Regions from separate parts of the Rhizobium sp. 01N48 genome, predicted to be linked through region 2. Evidence: riboswitches for the same ligand, from Rfam matches in the RefSeq annotation. Region 2 holds a riboswitch; the other holds the start of a gene.
What was found. A riboswitch is a leader RNA that binds a small molecule or an ion and turns the genes downstream of it on or off. The one in region 2 is predicted to bind thiamine pyrophosphate.
Positions count from the first base shown of each region.

Region 1: it holds a riboswitch for thiamine pyrophosphate, as region 2 does, so the genes downstream of both, thiB (thiamine ABC transporter substrate binding subunit) here and thiM (hydroxyethylthiazole kinase) in region 2, are expected to answer to the same signal.

Region 1 is NZ_JBFTQT010000005.1:103,230-111,182, forward strand. It holds gene AC1DOG_RS12275 (M48 family metalloprotease) at 1-592, opposite strand, end outside; gene AC1DOG_RS12280 (thiamine ABC transporter ATP-binding protein) at 834-1,550, opposite strand; gene thiP (thiamine/thiamine pyrophosphate ABC transporter permease ThiP) at 1,543-3,192, opposite strand; gene thiB (thiamine ABC transporter substrate binding subunit) at 3,206-4,186, opposite strand; TPP riboswitch at 4,267-4,383, opposite strand; gene AC1DOG_RS12295 (MDR family MFS transporter) at 4,444-5,979, opposite strand; gene AC1DOG_RS12300 (MarR family transcriptional regulator) at 6,096-6,632, shown strand; gene AC1DOG_RS12305 (OmpW/AlkL family protein) at 6,715-7,395, shown strand; gene AC1DOG_RS12310 (thiamine diphosphokinase) at 7,483-7,953, shown strand, end outside.
Region 2 is NZ_JBFTQT010000002.1:75,478-83,430, reverse strand. It holds gene putA (trifunctional transcriptional regulator/proline dehydrogenase/L-glutamate gamma-semialdehyde dehydrogenase) at 1-2,669, opposite strand, end outside; gene AC1DOG_RS04130 (Lrp/AsnC family transcriptional regulator) at 2,790-3,260, shown strand; TPP riboswitch at 3,339-3,434, shown strand; gene thiM (hydroxyethylthiazole kinase) at 3,483-4,286, shown strand; gene thiE (thiamine phosphate synthase) at 4,283-4,918, shown strand; gene thiD (bifunctional hydroxymethylpyrimidine kinase/phosphomethylpyrimidine kinase) at 4,915-5,736, shown strand; gene AC1DOG_RS04110 (3-oxoacyl-ACP reductase) at 5,733-6,497, shown strand; gene AC1DOG_RS04105 (carbohydrate ABC transporter permease) at 6,515-7,363, opposite strand; gene AC1DOG_RS04100 (carbohydrate ABC transporter permease) at 7,356-7,953, opposite strand, start outside.

The DNA.
Region 1 (7,953 bases), on a different contig from region 2:
CGCTCGACAGCACTTCGGCGACGACGCGGCTGGCGATCACTTCCGCCTCTTCGCGCTTCTGCCGCTCGATACCGTGATTGGCGGTGACGTGGCCCATTTCGTGCGACAGCACGGCGGCCACTTCCGACGCATCATTGGCAAGCGCCAGAAGGCCGCGCGTGACATAGAGATAGCCGCCGGGCAGCGCGAACGCGTTGATCGCCGGCGAATTCAGGATGGTGATGCGGTAGGACTGGCTCGGATTTTCCGACACCGCCGTCAGCGCGCCGGCAATGCGCGCCACCAGCCGCTCGGTCTTGGCGTCCTTGTACTCGCCGCCATAGCTGGCCACGATGCGCGGATGCTCGCGCGCGCCCATGGCGGCACGCGGATCGTTCTTCTGCACCTCGTCGACGATCTGCGGATTGGACGAAGGGCCGACACTGGGCTGATAGGATTGTTCCAGCGCCGACTGACAGCCGTAGAGCGCCACGGTGGAGGCGGACAGGATCGACGCCCGTCGCGCCCAGCGGCACGCTGCGAAGAACACATCACTGGAAGGCGCGGGCAGTTTCCACGTCGTCATGCGGTCCAGTCTGGCTCTCCGAGTCATCGCGCTTCTCGGCCGGCTCGCCGTCATGGCGCCCCGGTCGTCTTCATCAAGGTTCAACAGGCGTACGCCCCCGTTTCCGCAGTGCACAATCGAGGGCCCAAGTCTTTGCTTTAGCTGATTTCCGCATCGGTTGCATAGCGAGACTCTGCCTAAATATGGCGGCTTTATACTTTAGCAAGCCTAACGTGGTTAAGGAGTTCTCTGGGTCGCCGCAAATTATGGCGAAAGTGCCGTTGTCTTGTTAAGATTCGTCGATCCGCAGAAATTGCCGCAGCGCGGAATTGTTCTCCCCCGTCGAAAACCGGTCGATCGGCTCGGCCACCGCCACCCTGCCCTGATCGATGAAAATCGCATAGTCGGCAATCCGCCTGATCTCGTCGGCATCGTGCGACACGATCACAACCGTGTTGCCGCTGTCGCGGTGCATGGCCAGAAGCAACCCCGCCATGTCGCGGCGCAGGCTCGGATCGAGCGCGGCGAAAGGTTCGTCGAGCAGCAGGATGGGGCGCTGACGCACCAGCGCCCGGGCAAACGCCACCCTCTGCCGCTCGCCACCCGAAAGCGTCGCCGGCATCCGCTTTTCGAAGCCTGACAGCCCGACCTTCTCGAGCGCCGAGGTGATGGCGCGCCGATCGGCATCGCTAAGTTTCAGCGCCGGATGGATGCCGAGCCCGATATTGGTGAAGACATCGAGATGCGCAAAGAGATTGTTGTCCTGAAACACCAGCGACACGGGACGCTCGGCCGGATGCTGATGGCCGATATCCTTGCCCTTGAACAGGATCTGCCCTGCATCCGCCGTATCGAAACCGGCCAGCAGATTGAGGAAGGTCGACTTGCCCGCGCCCGATGCGCCGGTGACGCCGATCACGGCGCCCTCGGGCAGCGCGCAATCGAACACGAATGAGTTCTGGCCCAGCCGCAGCGTCACGCCGCGCATCTCGATGGCATCAGTCATGCGATAGCGCCTCCCGCTCCGGTTCATCTGCCACGCCCGAGCCCATCGTGCCCGAAATCGTCAACAGCAGGCAGATCACGCCGAGGATCAGCGCCAGCCCATCCGCATCATTGGTGCGATAGCTGCCGAGACTGGAATAGACCAGCCACGGCAGCGTCACGAAACTATCCGAACCGAATAGCGCCACGGCGCCCAGATCGCCCAAGGACAACGCCGTGGCAAACGACAACGCCGTCAGCACCGGCTTGCGCAGATCCGGCCACGAGATCAGCCTCAGCTTGGCGAGGCCGGAGATGCCGAGGCTGGCGCTCAGTCGCTGCGTGCGGCGCTGGTGGATTGCGTAGGCCGGCTCCAGCACCCTGACGACGAAAGGCATCGCCATCAGCGCATTGATGGCAACGACGAGGACCGGCGCCACGACATTGACGTCACCGACATCACGCGCCGCCAGGAACCATCCGGTGGCGAGAACGATAGGCGGGAAGAGCAGCACAAGCGACGAGGCAGCACCCATGGCCGCAAGGAAGGATCGCGTGCCATGCCGCGCTCTTTTCTCAAGCGAAAGTGTATGGCGCGCACGCACGAGCGGCATCGACAAAGCAAGCGACAGCAGGGCCGACGAGAGCGCCATCACGCCGCTTGTGGCAAGCGCCTGCCAGAAGATCGCTTCGCCGACAAGCTTTACCAGATCGGCGCGCAGGCCGGCGATGATGATGAAGAGCAGCGGCAGGCCGAGGAACAGCACCGCCAGCGCAAGAAGCGCGCGATCGGCGACCCAAGCACCGAGCAGCGTGCCATCCGGCCGCCGGATCGTGCGGCCCGCTGTCAGCCCCGCATCGCCTGATGCCGGCAGCAGCGATAGGATGCCGAGCACCACCGCCGTCAACGCGATCTGCAGCAGGGACAGGCCCACCGCGCGGCCAGGATCGAAATCGAAGCGCAGCGACTGGTAGATCGCCACCTCGATCGTGGTCGCCGCCGGTCCGCCGCCGAGCATCAGCACCAGCGTGAAGCTGGTGGCGCAGAGCATGAAGATCAGCCCGGCCACGCCCGGGATCACCGAGCGCAGCACCGGCCACTCGATGAAGCGGAAGACGGAAACCGGCCGCATGCCGAGACCGCTCGCCACCAGCCAGTATTCGCCCGGCACCCGCTCCAGCGCCGCCAGCATCAGCCGGCAGGCAAGCGGCAGATTGAAGAAAACATGCGCCAGCAGAATGCCCGACAGGCCGTAGATGCTGACGGGTTGGTCGATACCCGCCCATGACAGCATCGTGTTGACGACGCCCTGCCGGCCCCAGATGCCGATCAGTCCGAGCGCGCCGATCAGCACCGGCAGCCCCATCGGCACGGCCATAAGCCGGATGATCCAGATGCGGCCGACAAATCGCGGCTGCCGCGCCAGCGCCCGTGCGACCGGAATGGCCAGCACGACCGACAGCAGCGTCGAAAGTGCTGCCTGCAGAAGCGTGAAGCGCAGAACGCGCAGGATGTATGGATCGGAGAGGATCGCGCCAACAGGCATGCCGTCGGTGGAGATCAGCAGCGACAGCGTCGCGACCGTCACGAAAACGAGGATGGCGGCGAGACTGAGCGCCCCGCCGGCCAGCGCATATCGTCTTTCGGACGGCGCAAGAAGCATCAGTCCATGCTCATCAATTCATGCTCATGGCGGCCAGCCACTCGCCGATCCAGGCCTTGCGGTTCTTGGCGACCTCATCCGAGCTCATCAGGAAGGTCTTCGACGGGTTGACGAGCTTGCCGAAAGCATCCGGCAGCGGCTCCGAGGTCTTGGACACCGGCATCATCCAGTTGTTGGTCGGGATCGTGTCCTGGAAGCCAGGGGTGACCATGAACTTCAGGAAGTCCTGCGCCAGCGCCTTATCCGGCGCGTTCTTCAGGAGACCTGCGACCTCGATCTGGATGTAATGCCCTTCGGAGAAAGCGGCTGCCTGGTAGCGATCCGTGTTTTCCGAAACCATGTGATAGGCGGGCGACGTCGTGTAGGAGAGCACCATCGGCGCCTCGCCCTTGGTGAACAGGCCATAGGCCTCCGACCAGCCGGGCGTCACTGTCAGCACGCGCTTCTTGAGCTTCGCCCAGGCTTCCGGCGCCTTGTCGCCGTAGACCGACTTCACCCAGAGCAGCAGGCCAAGGCCCGGCGTCGAGGTGCGGGGATCCTCGATGACGATCTTCTGCGCGGGATCGCCGTCGACCAGTTCCTTCAGGCTCGCAGGCGGCGTCTTGATCGTCTGCGTGTCGTAGATCACGGCGAAATGGCCGTAGTCATAAGGCACGAAGACATCATCCTTGAAGCCGCCGGGGACCTGCAGCGCGCCGGTGTCGACGCCGCTCGTATCGAACAGGCCGGTGGCCTTGGCTTCGGTGATGAGGTTCGTGTCGAGGCCGAGCACGACATCGGCCTTGGTGCCTGATCCCTCGAGCTTCAGACGCGACAGCAGCGCCACGCCATCCGCGACGCTGACGAAATTGACCGTGCAGCCGCAGGTCTTCTCGAACGCCGCCTTCACCTTCGGGCCGGGACCCCATTCGGAGGTGAAGCTCTCATAGGTGTAGATGGTGAGCGCCTTGTCGGCCGCGAGCGCTGCCGTTGCCGAAAAGCCCGCCAACAGCATGGCAGCGCCGAGCGCATAGGTCTTGAAATGGGTCATGACACCTCTCCTCTAGGTTCATTGAAGGGGAAAAGGGCGGTGCCTGGTGTCACGCGTCTAATCCCTCCGCCGGTGTTAGCCGGATCAGGTTCCGCGGGTTGGCTTCTGCAAGCCTCTCAGCCAAGCATCTGGGAAGATACGAGGCACCCCGTTAGAGCGTCGCAAGGTGTATATCCGTAGCCGGCGTCTGGCAAGTGCGGACGTCGGCCGGGGTTGGTGTGCTATTCGGCGGCCTCGGCGGCGGCTTTCGCGGGCGCAGCACCACCCGTGCGCGGCAATTGCACCGGCTTTAGCATGAGGGCCGCGAGCAGGCCGATGAAGGCAATGAGGCACGAAGTCATGAACAACGGCACGAAGGCGCTGGCATAGGCATCCGCCACCGCCTGGCGCGCGGCCTCCGGCAAAGCCGCCATCATCTTCGGGGTCAGCTGCTCGATATTCTCGACACCGGGGATCGACATACCCGTGCGGCCGAGCTGCGAGCCGATGATGGCCCCGTAGATGGAGATCGCGATCGAGGCCCCGCCCATGCGCGACAGCGTTACCGATCCGGTCGCCGCACCGACATCGCGAGCAGGCGCCGCATTCTGCACGCCGATGATCGGCACCTGCTGCGCGAGACCGATGCCGATGCCGTGCACCGCCATGATCGCGCCGATGATCATAACCGGTGTTCCGGCATGCACCTGCGACAGCAGCGCGAAGGCGACAGTGCCGAAGGAAAGGCTGGCGACGGCGAACGGCTTGTAGCGTCCCGTCGCCGAAATGAACCGCCCGGCCGACAGCGAGCCGCATACGATGCCCCCGGTGAGAAGAATGAAGAGCGCACCGGCCGCCGAGGGCGAAAGACCCGTCGTCGTCTGCAGGAACAGCGCAAAGTAGTTGACCATGCCGATACCGATCGCGCCGCTCATGACCGACATGACCAGCAGCAGGCCGAATGTCGGGTTACGAAACAGCGACAACGGAACGATCGGCTCGGCGGCGCGCCGCTCCACCAGCACCCAGGCGATGGCACAGACGATGCCGAGCGCGATGATCGCAAGATTGCCCGGTGCGACGAGCGAGCCGAAAAGCTGGCTGCCATCGGCGGCAAGCACGATGCAGCTGGTGGTCATCGCCAAGAGTAGCGCGCCGGCATAATCGATCTTGGGGCGGCGGTTCGGCTTGCGATAGGGCAGCATGAAGGCCAGCCCGGCAATCACGATCGCGCCGATCGGTACGTTGACGAGAAAGATCGAGCGCCAGCCGAACAGATCGCTCATAGCGCCGCCGAGGACAGGCCCGATGGCGCCGGATGCCATCAGCACAAGGCTGGAATAGCTCTGGTATTTCGCCCGCTCGCGCGGCTCGAACAGATCGGCGTTGACGGCGAAGATCGACACCATGATGCCGCCGCCCCCGAGCCCCTGCAGCACGCGCGCCGCGATCAGCGTATCCATAGACACCGCCAGACCGCACAGTGTCGATCCGACGGTGAAGATGATGATCGCCGCCATCATCACGTATTTGCGCCCGAAGAGATCACCGAGCTTGCCGTAGAGCGGCATGACGGCGCTGACGGCAAGGAGATAGGCCGAGCCGATCCAGCCGAAGCGCTCGATCTGGCCGAACTCGCCGACGATGGTGGGAAGCGCGGTGGCGACGATCTGATTGTCGAGCGTGGCCATGAAAAGCGCGGCCATCAGGAAAAGAAAGAGAATGAGCCGGCGACGGGGATCCGTGACCAGAGGCTGCACGGCGACTTGCATGTTCATCGGGTGATCTTTCAGGGTTTCGTCGCATTTATGTGCTATCAGCATATAAATGTCAATGTCACATAAATGACAACAGCATGTTTTCTTGCGCGACAGTTCCTGCTATCGTCCCGCACATGAATGACACCGCAGAAGAAACCCGCGAGCCGGACGCCGCGATCGAGGACATCGTGCATATCGGGCAAAGCATGACCCGTATGCGGATGATAACGGGGCGTCGCCTTATCGCCCGCCTCGCCATCGCCAAGGTGGCGCCGGATATCGAGCTCTCGCATCTGGACGTGCTCGATGCCGTCATGCGCGCCTCCGAGCAAGGCGAGGTCACTGTCGGCACCATAGCCGAGGCCATGCGCATCGACCCCTCGCGCGCCAGCCGCATCGTCGCCGATATGGTGGGCAGAAACGTCCTGCAACGCGCCGCCTCGCAGCAGGATGCAAGGCGCATCCTCGTGGAGGTCACGCCTTTCGGCCAGCGGCTCCTGCAGGAACTGAAGGCCCAGAAGCTCGCCATCATCAAGGACGTCATCGCCGATTGGTCGGCGGAAGAGGCGGAAGCCTTCGCCGGGCTGTTCGACAAGTTCATGGGTGGTTTCGAGCGCGTGTTCGCCGTCAAGGACAAGAACCTGCCACCCGCCCCAAGCCTCGGAAAATAAGCGCACGAATTGATCTGAATCAATCTATTGATTGGCGTCATTTCCTAAAGCTCTGCTGGACGTAAAATTCAGGAGAGAATCAGTGAACCCCCGCCATTTCAAACTCAAAGCCATTTTTGCAGCCGCCGCTCTCGCCAGCGCCGCATTTCCGGCTATGTCCGCCGACCTGACCCAGCCGACCGCGGCACAGGAAGCGACACAGAGCCAGAGCCCCTGGATGATCCGCCTGCGCGCGCTCGGCGTCATCACTCAGGATTCCGGCTACGTTGGTGGCGTCGCGGGATCGGATCTCTCCTATTCGGACACCGTCATTCCTGAATTCGACGTCACCTACTTCTTCACCGACAACATCGCCGCCGAACTCATTCTCGGCACGACGTTCGCCAACGTCACCGGCGAAGGCTCGATCGACGGGCTCGGCAAGGTCGGCAAGACCTGGCTGCTGCCGCCGACGGTGACGCTGCAGTATCACTTCAACGACTTCGGCAACTTCCATCCCTACGTCGGCGCCGGCATTAACTACACCATCTTCTACAACGAGAAGGGCAAGAGCGCCCAGAGCCTCGACATCGACAACACCTTTGGCGTCGCGCTCCAGGCCGGCTTCGACTACATGTTCGACGAGCACTGGGGCCTCAACGTCGACGTCAAGAAGATCTTCCTGCGTCCCGACTTCAACGTGAACGTCGGCGGCGCCGACATGACCGGCAAGGCCAAGCTCGATCCCTGGCTGATCGGCGCCGGTGTGACCTACCGGTTCTAAGCCCAGTCTTTCACGCAGAAACGCTTGAGGGCGCGGACAAACCATGTCCGCGCCCTTTCCCTTTTCCTCAGCTTTGCGCTATGGGCAATGCCCATGAGCCAATCCACCTTCACCATCCTGCTCGGCGGCGAGCTGCACATGACGGAGCGCCTTCGCGCCGCCGTATCCGGCAGCCGTTTCATCGCGGCCGATGGTGGCATGCGACATGCGCTGGCGCTCGATGTCAGGCCGGAGCTCTGGGTCGGCGATTTCGATTCCACGCCGGATGATCTGACGGCCGCTTTCTCGGATATTCCCAGAAAGCCCTACCCCGCCGCCAAGGCCGCCACCGATGGCGAGATCGCCGTGTCGGAAGCCATTGCACGCGGCGCGACGCGGCTGATCCTCGTGGGTGCCCTCTCTGGCGACCGCTCCGACCACGCGCTGCAGCACCTGCTCTACGCCGTCAGTCTGGCAGAAACCGGTCTCGATGTGCTCCTGACCTCGGGCACGGAAGAAGCCGTGCCGCTGATCGCCGGCAGCATCACCCTCGACCTGCCGAAGAACAGCCTGTTTTCC
Region 2 (7,953 bases):
ATGACGGGGCCGATATCGGCGGAGAGGCGATTGGTGTTGGCGATCGTCAGTTCGCGCAGCGCGCCCTTCAGCATCGCCAGCGTGCGGTCGGCGACGTCGTCCTGCAGGCAAAGAATGCGCAGCGCCGAGCAACGCTGGCCGGCGCTGTCGAAGGCCGATGCGATGACATCGCCCACGACCTGTTCGGCAAGCGCCGAGGAATCGACGATCATCGCGTTCTGGCCGCCGGTTTCCGCGATGAGCGGGATCGGCTTACCGTCGGCCGACAGGCGCTTGACGAGTTCGGCCTGGATCAGCCGGGCAACTTCGGTCGAGCCGGTGAACATGACGGCTGCTGTCTCCGGCGCCGCGACAAGGGCCGCACCGACGCTACCTTCGCCCGGAACCAACTGCACGACATCCTTCGGAATGCCCGCCTCATGCAGGATCCTGACGGCCTCGGCGGCAATCAGCGGCGTTTCCTCGGCGGGCTTCGCGAGAACTGGGTTGCCGGCAACGAGGGCGGCCGCGACCTGGCCGCTGAAGATCGCCAGCGGGAAGTTCCATGGGCTGATGCAGACGACGGGCCCCAGCGGCGCGTGTGACGGCCCCAGCGTGCGGCGCGCCTGTTCGGCGTAGTAGCGCAGGAAGTCGATCGCCTCGCGCACTTCGGCAATGGCGTTTTGCACCGACTTTCCGGCTTCGCGGATGATGAGGCCGAGGAGCGTCTCCATGCGCGTCTGCATGATATCGGCCGCGCTGTCGAGCACCGCCGCACGGTCTGCGGGCGAGACGACGGCCCAGGATGCGGCTGCCGCCTTCGCCGCCTGCATTGCTGCTGCGACTTCGAATGGCGTTGCCTCACGAACCTGGCCTACCGCGTCCCTATGATCGGCGGGGTTGAGTACGTCGCGGGCGCCGTTGATGTCGGTCGCTTGGCTGGGCAGCGCGCGCCAGCCCTTGGTGGCGCTTTCGCCCAGCAGATGGGACAGGTGGTTGAGCACCGTTTCGCTGGAGAGATCGAGGCCGGCGGAGTTGACGCGGCTTCCGTAGAGTTCGCCGGGGAGCGAGATCTTGTCGTGCTTCTGGCCGACGATCGGCATCTTCGAGACGATCTCGGCCGGGTCGGCGATCAGTTCGTCGATGGAGACGTTTGGATCGGCGATCCGGTTGACGAAGGAGGAGTTGGCGCCGTTCTCCAGCAGGCGACGCACGAGATAGGCAAGCAGCGTTTCGTGGGTGCCGACGGGTGCGTAGATGCGGCAGGGGCGGTTCAGGTTTTGCCGGCCGACCACCTCGTCATAAAGCGGCTCGCCCATGCCATGCAGGCACTGGAACTCGTATTTGCCGACATAATAATCCGAGCCGGCCATCTGGTAGATGGTTGCCAGCGTTTGAGCGTTGTGGGTCGCGAATTGCGGGAAGACCGCATCGGTCGCCGCCAGAAGCTTCCTGGCGCAGGCGACATAGGAAACGTCGGTGTAGATCTTGCGGGTGAAAACAGGGAAGTCCGCGAGGCCATCGACCTGCGCCCGCTTGATCTCCGCATCCCAGTAGGCGCCCTTGACGAGGCGCACCATGATCCGACGGCCGGCGCGGCGCGCGAGGTCGATGATGAAATCAAGCACGAATGGGCAGCGTTTGCCATAGGCCTGGACGACAAAGCCCATGCCGTTCCAGCCTTCCAGCTCGGGGTCGAGGCAGAGCGCTTCCAGAAGGTCGAGCGACAGTTCGAGGCGGTCGGCCTCCTCGGCGTCGATGTTGAGGCCGATGTCGTAGGACTTGGCGATCAGCGCCAGCGCCTTAACCTTCGGCAGTAACTCGTCCATGACGCGGGCGCTCTGCGTGCGTGCGTAGCGCGGYTYCAGCGCCGAKAGCTTGATCGAGATGCCCGGGCCTTCATAGATGCCGCGCCGATCAGACGCCTTGCCGATGGCGTGGATCGCGGTCTCGTAATCCTTGTAGTAGCGTTTCGCGTCCGCGCCCGTGGTCGCGGCTTCGCCCAGCATGTCGTAGGAGTAGCGGAAGCCGCGCTGCTCGAGCGGCTTTGCCCGCTGCAGCGCCTCGTCGATGGTCTCGCCGGTAACGAACTGCTCGCCCATCATCCGCATCGCCATGTCGACGCCGCGGCGGATCACCGGCTCGCCGCAGCGGGCGATCAATCGGGTCAGAGCCGCAGAAAGGCTGCGATCGGCGACCGTCGATGTCAGCTTGCCTGTCACGACGAGACCCCAGGTCGCGGCGTTGACGAAGAGCGAGCGGCCGCCGCCGAGATGCGCCTTCCAGTCGCCCTCGGAAATCTTGTCGCGGATAAGCGCGTCGCGCGTGGGCGTGTCGGGGATACGCAGCAGCGCCTCGGCCAGGCACATCAGCGCGATGCCCTCCTGGCTGGAGAGCGAATATTCATGCACCAATCCTTCGACGCCAGTTCCCTTGTGCTTGGCGCGCAGGGCCTCGATCAGCTTGCGGGCGGTGTCGGCAGCGGCTTTCCTGACGTGATCGGGGAGGGCGGCTGCTTCAATCAGGCGTGGCACGCAGATCGTCTCCGGCGTGCGGTAGGCAGCCGTGATGGCGCGGCGCAGATCGCTCTGTTCTCGGATCGGAGTGGCGAATCCATCAAAGGGATTTGCAGAGCCGTTGCCCTGCTCTACTGTGACTTCGACTGCTGCCGCGTCGGTGGTGATTGCCATGCTGGGCTCCTGATCCGCTGATGTCGCGAAGTTAGCAGATTTCAAAAAGTCAATTTCACTTGATTTAGAACGTTCTAGTCTTTAGTTCGCTATTCAATATTCATATTGGAGGAAATTATTGTGGCGAGCGCGGGAAATGTCAGGGAAATCGACCAATTCGATCAGCGCATCCTCGACGCGCTCGTCGCCGATGGCAGGATGTCTGTGACCGACCTCGCCAAACGCGTGGGTCTGTCCAACACGCCCTGCCAGGTCAGGCTCAAGCGGCTGATCGAGGATGGCTACATTCTCGGCTTCCGCGCCATCATCGACGTCAACAAGCTCGGCCGCAACCATGTGGCGTTTACCGAGGTGAAACTCTCCGACACCAGGGAGAACGCGCTGAACGCTTTCAACGTTGCCGTCCGTAAGCTGCAGGAGGTGGAGGAGTGCCACATGATCGCCGGCGCATTCGATTATCTCCTGAAGATACGTACGTCCGATATCGCCAATTATCGCCTCGTTCTGGGCGAAAAGATCTCCAGCCTCCCCTTCGTCGCCAACACATCGACCTTCGTTGCGATGGAGGCGATCAAGGAGAACGGCGCCTGATCGGAGGCCGATTGCCAGCTCTGGGCTCCTGTCATTTTAGCGCGTGACAGCGGTCGGCTTCTCTGACAAAACAGGCCCATTGAGAGACAGGGGCGTTTGCCGACGGCAGACTGAGAAGTACCCTTTGAACCTGAACCAGATAATGCTGGCGGAGGGAGTCGCTCGGACCCTTCGGCAGTGCTATCAGGGTCCCCGCGTCTTGCCCCGCCCGAAAGGGGCATGATGAAAGACGACAGATCTCCCGGTTCGATGCTCGATGCCATGCGCGCGCAAAGGCCGCTCGTTCAGTGCATCACCAATTTCGTTGCGATGAACATCGCCGCCAACGTGCTGCTCGCAGCCGGCGGTTCGCCTGCCATGGTGCATGCAGAGGAAGAGGCCGGCGAGTTCGCGGCGATCTCCAGCGCGCTGACTGTTAACATCGGCACGCTCTCGTCGAGTTGGTTGAACGGCATGCGTGCCGCTGCCAGATCGGCGGGCGAAAACGCCAAGCCATGGGTCCTCGACCCTGTCGCCCATTATGCGACTGCCTTTCGCAGACAGGCCGTCGCGGAGCTGCTGGCGCTTCGCCCGACCATCATTCGCGGCAACGCGTCCGAGATCATCGCGCTCGCCGGTGGCGAAAGCCGGGGGCAGGGCGTCGATAGCCGCGACCCCGTGGAGCAGGCGGAAGCTGCCGCCAGCCATATCGCAGACAAGCATCAGGCCGTGGTGGCGGTGACCGGCGAGGTCGATTTCGTCACCGACGGCGCGCGCGCCTGCCGCATCGAGGGCGGCACTTCGCTGATGCCGCAGGTGACGGCGCTCGGTTGTTCGCTGACATGCCTCGTCGGTGCCTTCGCCGCCGCAAGGCCCGGTGCTCCGTTCGAAGCGACGATATCGGCACTCGCCATGTTCGCCGTCGCCGGCGAAGAGGCGGCGCGGGTCACTGACGGACCGGGGTCATTTTCGTGGCGGTTCCTCGATGCCCTAGCGGCGATAGACGGCGCCGCGATCGACAACAATGCGCGGGTGCGGATGCTATGAGCAGGATCGATCTCTCGCTCTATCTCGTCCTCGATCCCGAGCTCTGCGCCGACATCGGCATGGTCGAAACCGCAAGGCGCGCCGTCGCCGGTGGCGCGACGGTCGTGCAGCTTCGCGACAAGCACGCCTCCACCGCGCGCATGATCGAGACCGGCCTTGCTCTGAAGGAGGTGCTTGCCGGGACCGACGCCTTGCTTGTCATCAACGATGATGTCGAGGCGGCCGTCGCGATCGGCGCGGATGGTCTGCATGTCGGCCAGGACGATATGGTCGTGCGCGCCGCACGCGAGCGGGTCGGACGCGACATGATCCTTGGCCTGTCGGTGGAGACCGAGGCGCTCGCGAGGGCTGTCGATCCGGCATTGGTCGACTATGCCGGCATCGGCCCGGTCTTCGCGACGCCGACCAAGCCGGATCACAAACAGCCGATCGGCTTCGACGGCCTTGCACGTCTCGTCGCTGTCTGCCCGGTTCCATCCGTTGCGATCGGCGGGCTGAAGCTGGCGCATGTCGGCGGTGTTTTTGCTGCCGGTGCCGACGGGATCGCCGTCGTCTCGGCGATCTGCGGCACATCAGATCCTCGCGCCGCCGCCCGCGAGCTTTCAGAGGCTATTCAAGGGAGATCACGATGATCCGCAACGTTCTCTCCATCGCCGGATCCGATCCATCGGGCGGCGCGGGCATCCAGGCGGACCTCAAGGCCTTTGCCGCGCGCGGCGTCTATGGCATGGCGGCGCTCACCGCGTTGACAGCGCAGAATACGCAAGGCGTATCCGGCGTTCACCTCGTGCCAGCAGGTTTCGTCGCCGATCAGATCAAGGCCGTGTTTGCCGATGTCCGGGTCGATGCCGTGAAGATCGGCATGATCGCCAATGCTGAAATCGCCGATGCCGTCGCCGGCGTTCTCAAGCTTCATCCCGGCATCCCGATCGTGCTCGATCCCGTCATGGTGGCCAAGGGTGGGGCGAAGCTTCTCGACCCCGCTGCGGTCGATGTGCTTCTGCGCCGGCTGCTGCCGCTTGCGACTCTGCTAACGCCCAATCTGCCTGAGGCAGCCGCGTTGCTCCACACCGATGTGGCCGAGAGCCGCCGGGAGATGGGCGAGCAGGCCGAAGCGCTGCGCGCTTTGGGACCCGCTGCCGTGCTTGTCAAAGGCGGCCATCTCGAGGGCGACCAGAGCCCCGACGTGCTGGCAACGGGAGACGGCCTCGCCTGGTTCGAGGCCGCCAGGATCCCGACAGCAAACACCCATGGCACTGGCTGCACGCTGTCGAGCGCGCTTGCGGCCGAGCTTGCCAAGGGCGCGCCGCTGCCAGATGCGGTGGCCTCCGCAAAAAGCTATCTCGCCAGCGCGGTGGCTGCGGCCGGCACACTTGACGTTGGCTCGGGACATGGCCCGGTCCAGCACTTTCACGAACTTTGGACGACAGCGAAAGGAGACGCGAAATGACAATGCCGATCAGTGAGCAGACGGTGATCGTAACCGGTGCAGCGCGCGGGCTCGGCGCGGCGATCGCCAGGGCTTTTGCCCGCGAGGGCGCGAAGGTGGCGATCAACTATCGCAACAGCTGCGAGCAAGCCGAGGTGCTGGCGAAAAGCCTCGGCGAGCGGACGCATGCTTTTCAGGCCGATATCCGCGACGGCGCGGCCGTGCGCGAACTGGTGGCGGATGTCACGCGCACGCTGGGGGCACCGACGACTGTGGTGCACAATGCGCTCGCCGATTTCAGCTTCAACGGCGATGCACGCCCGAAGCTCGGCGAGCTCAGCTGGGAGGAGATAACCAAGCAGCTTGATACGGCGGTGAAGGGAGCTCTGAACCTCATGCAGGCAACCCGCCCGGCCATGGCCGCTGCCGGCTTCGGGCGCGTTGTCACGATCGGCACCAATCTCTTCCAGAACCCGGTCGTGCCATATCATGACTACACGGCGGCGAAGGGTGCGTTGTTGTCGCTGACCCGCACGGCCGCGGCCGAACTCGGGCCCGACGGCATCACCGTGAACATGGTCTCAGGTGGGCTGCTGCGCACCACCGATGCCAGCGCCGGGACGCCCGAGGCGGTGTTCGATCTTATCGCCGCCAGCACGCCGATGCGCCGTGTGACGACGCCGGAGGAAGCCGCCGACGCCGTGCTGTTCTTCGCCAGCCCCTGGGCGCGGGCGGTTACCGGCCAGAACCTGATTGTTGACGGCGGCCTTGTGTTCGGCTGACGTCTTTTAGTTCAACATCACGACTTGACCGCGCCTGCGGTCAAGCCGGCGATGATGTGCTTCTGCGCCAGGAAGAAGACGATGACGGTCGGCATGATTGTCAGCGTGATGAAAGCGAGCACCAGTTGCCATGCGGTGCCGAATTCGCCGCGATAGACCATGATGCCGAGCGGCCAGGGGTACATCTTCTCCGAGTTCAGCATGATCAGCGGCAGGATGTAGCTGTTCCAGCTGCCGACGAAGGAGATGATGCTGACCGTCGCAATGATCGGTCGAGAAAGCGGAAGGCAGATATGCCAGAAGAAGCGCATGTAGCCGCAGCCATCGACGACGGCCGCCTGGAACAATTCCTCCGGAAGGTTGCGAAAATAGTTCCGGAACAGGAGTATGCTCATGCCGAGCCCGAAGGCCACCTGCGGCAGCACCACGCCCCAGTAGGTGTTGAGCAGCCCGAGATCGCGGATGCGGATGAAGAGCGGCAGAATGGCGGTCGCGGCCGGAAACATCAGCCCGATCAGGAAGTAATTCAGCAGGAAGTCTGCGCCGAAGAAGCGGACATGCGCGAAGGTGAAGGCCGCCATCGCCGATACCGATACGGTAAGGAAAACGGTCAGCGCCGCGATGAGCAGCGAGTTGACCATCTGTCGCCAATAGCGATCGCCGAACAGGATGTCGGTGTAATTTTCGACATGCCACTCCACCGGCAGGCCGAACGGATTGGTGCGCAGGTCGCCCAGATCCTTGAAGCCGCCAAGCGCTGTGGTGACCAGCGGGATCAGGACGATGGCCGATATGATGACCAGCGACGTGTAGAGATAGGCTTTGGTGCCGGCATTGAGCCGGTCGGATGAAACGACGTCAGTCATGGCGCATGAATATCCGTTTGTAGCTGAAGGCGAGCGTTACGCAGATCAGGAAAAGCACGACGCCGACGGCGCTTCCGAGCCCGACCTGCATGCGGGCCACGCCGAAGTTGAAGAGGAAGGTCACCATCGTCTGCGTGGCATTGAACGGACCGCCGCCCGTCAGAGGCATGATGAGGTCGAACAGCTGCAGCGAGCCGACGACGGCGAAGAAGACCGAGAGGCGCACCGTCGATCCAAGCAGCGGCAGGGTGATATAGCGGAACCGCTGCCAGCCGCTGGCACCATCGATTTCGGCGGCCTCCAGCACGCTCTTGTCGAGCGATTGCAGTCCGGCGATGAACAGCATCATGTGGAAGCCGAAGTATTTCCAGACGATCACGCCGAGTACCGCGTACATCGCCAGATCCTTGTCGGCCAGCACATAGGGTGTCTCGACGCCGAGCAGATGAGCGATCGAGGCGAAGAGCCCATAGTCGCCGTCGTAGACGAAGCGCCAGATCAGGCCGGCCGCGACATCAGCGAGCACGTAGGGCAGGAAAAAGATCAGCCGGAACACAACGACACCGGCAATGCGGTGCGCCAGCATCATC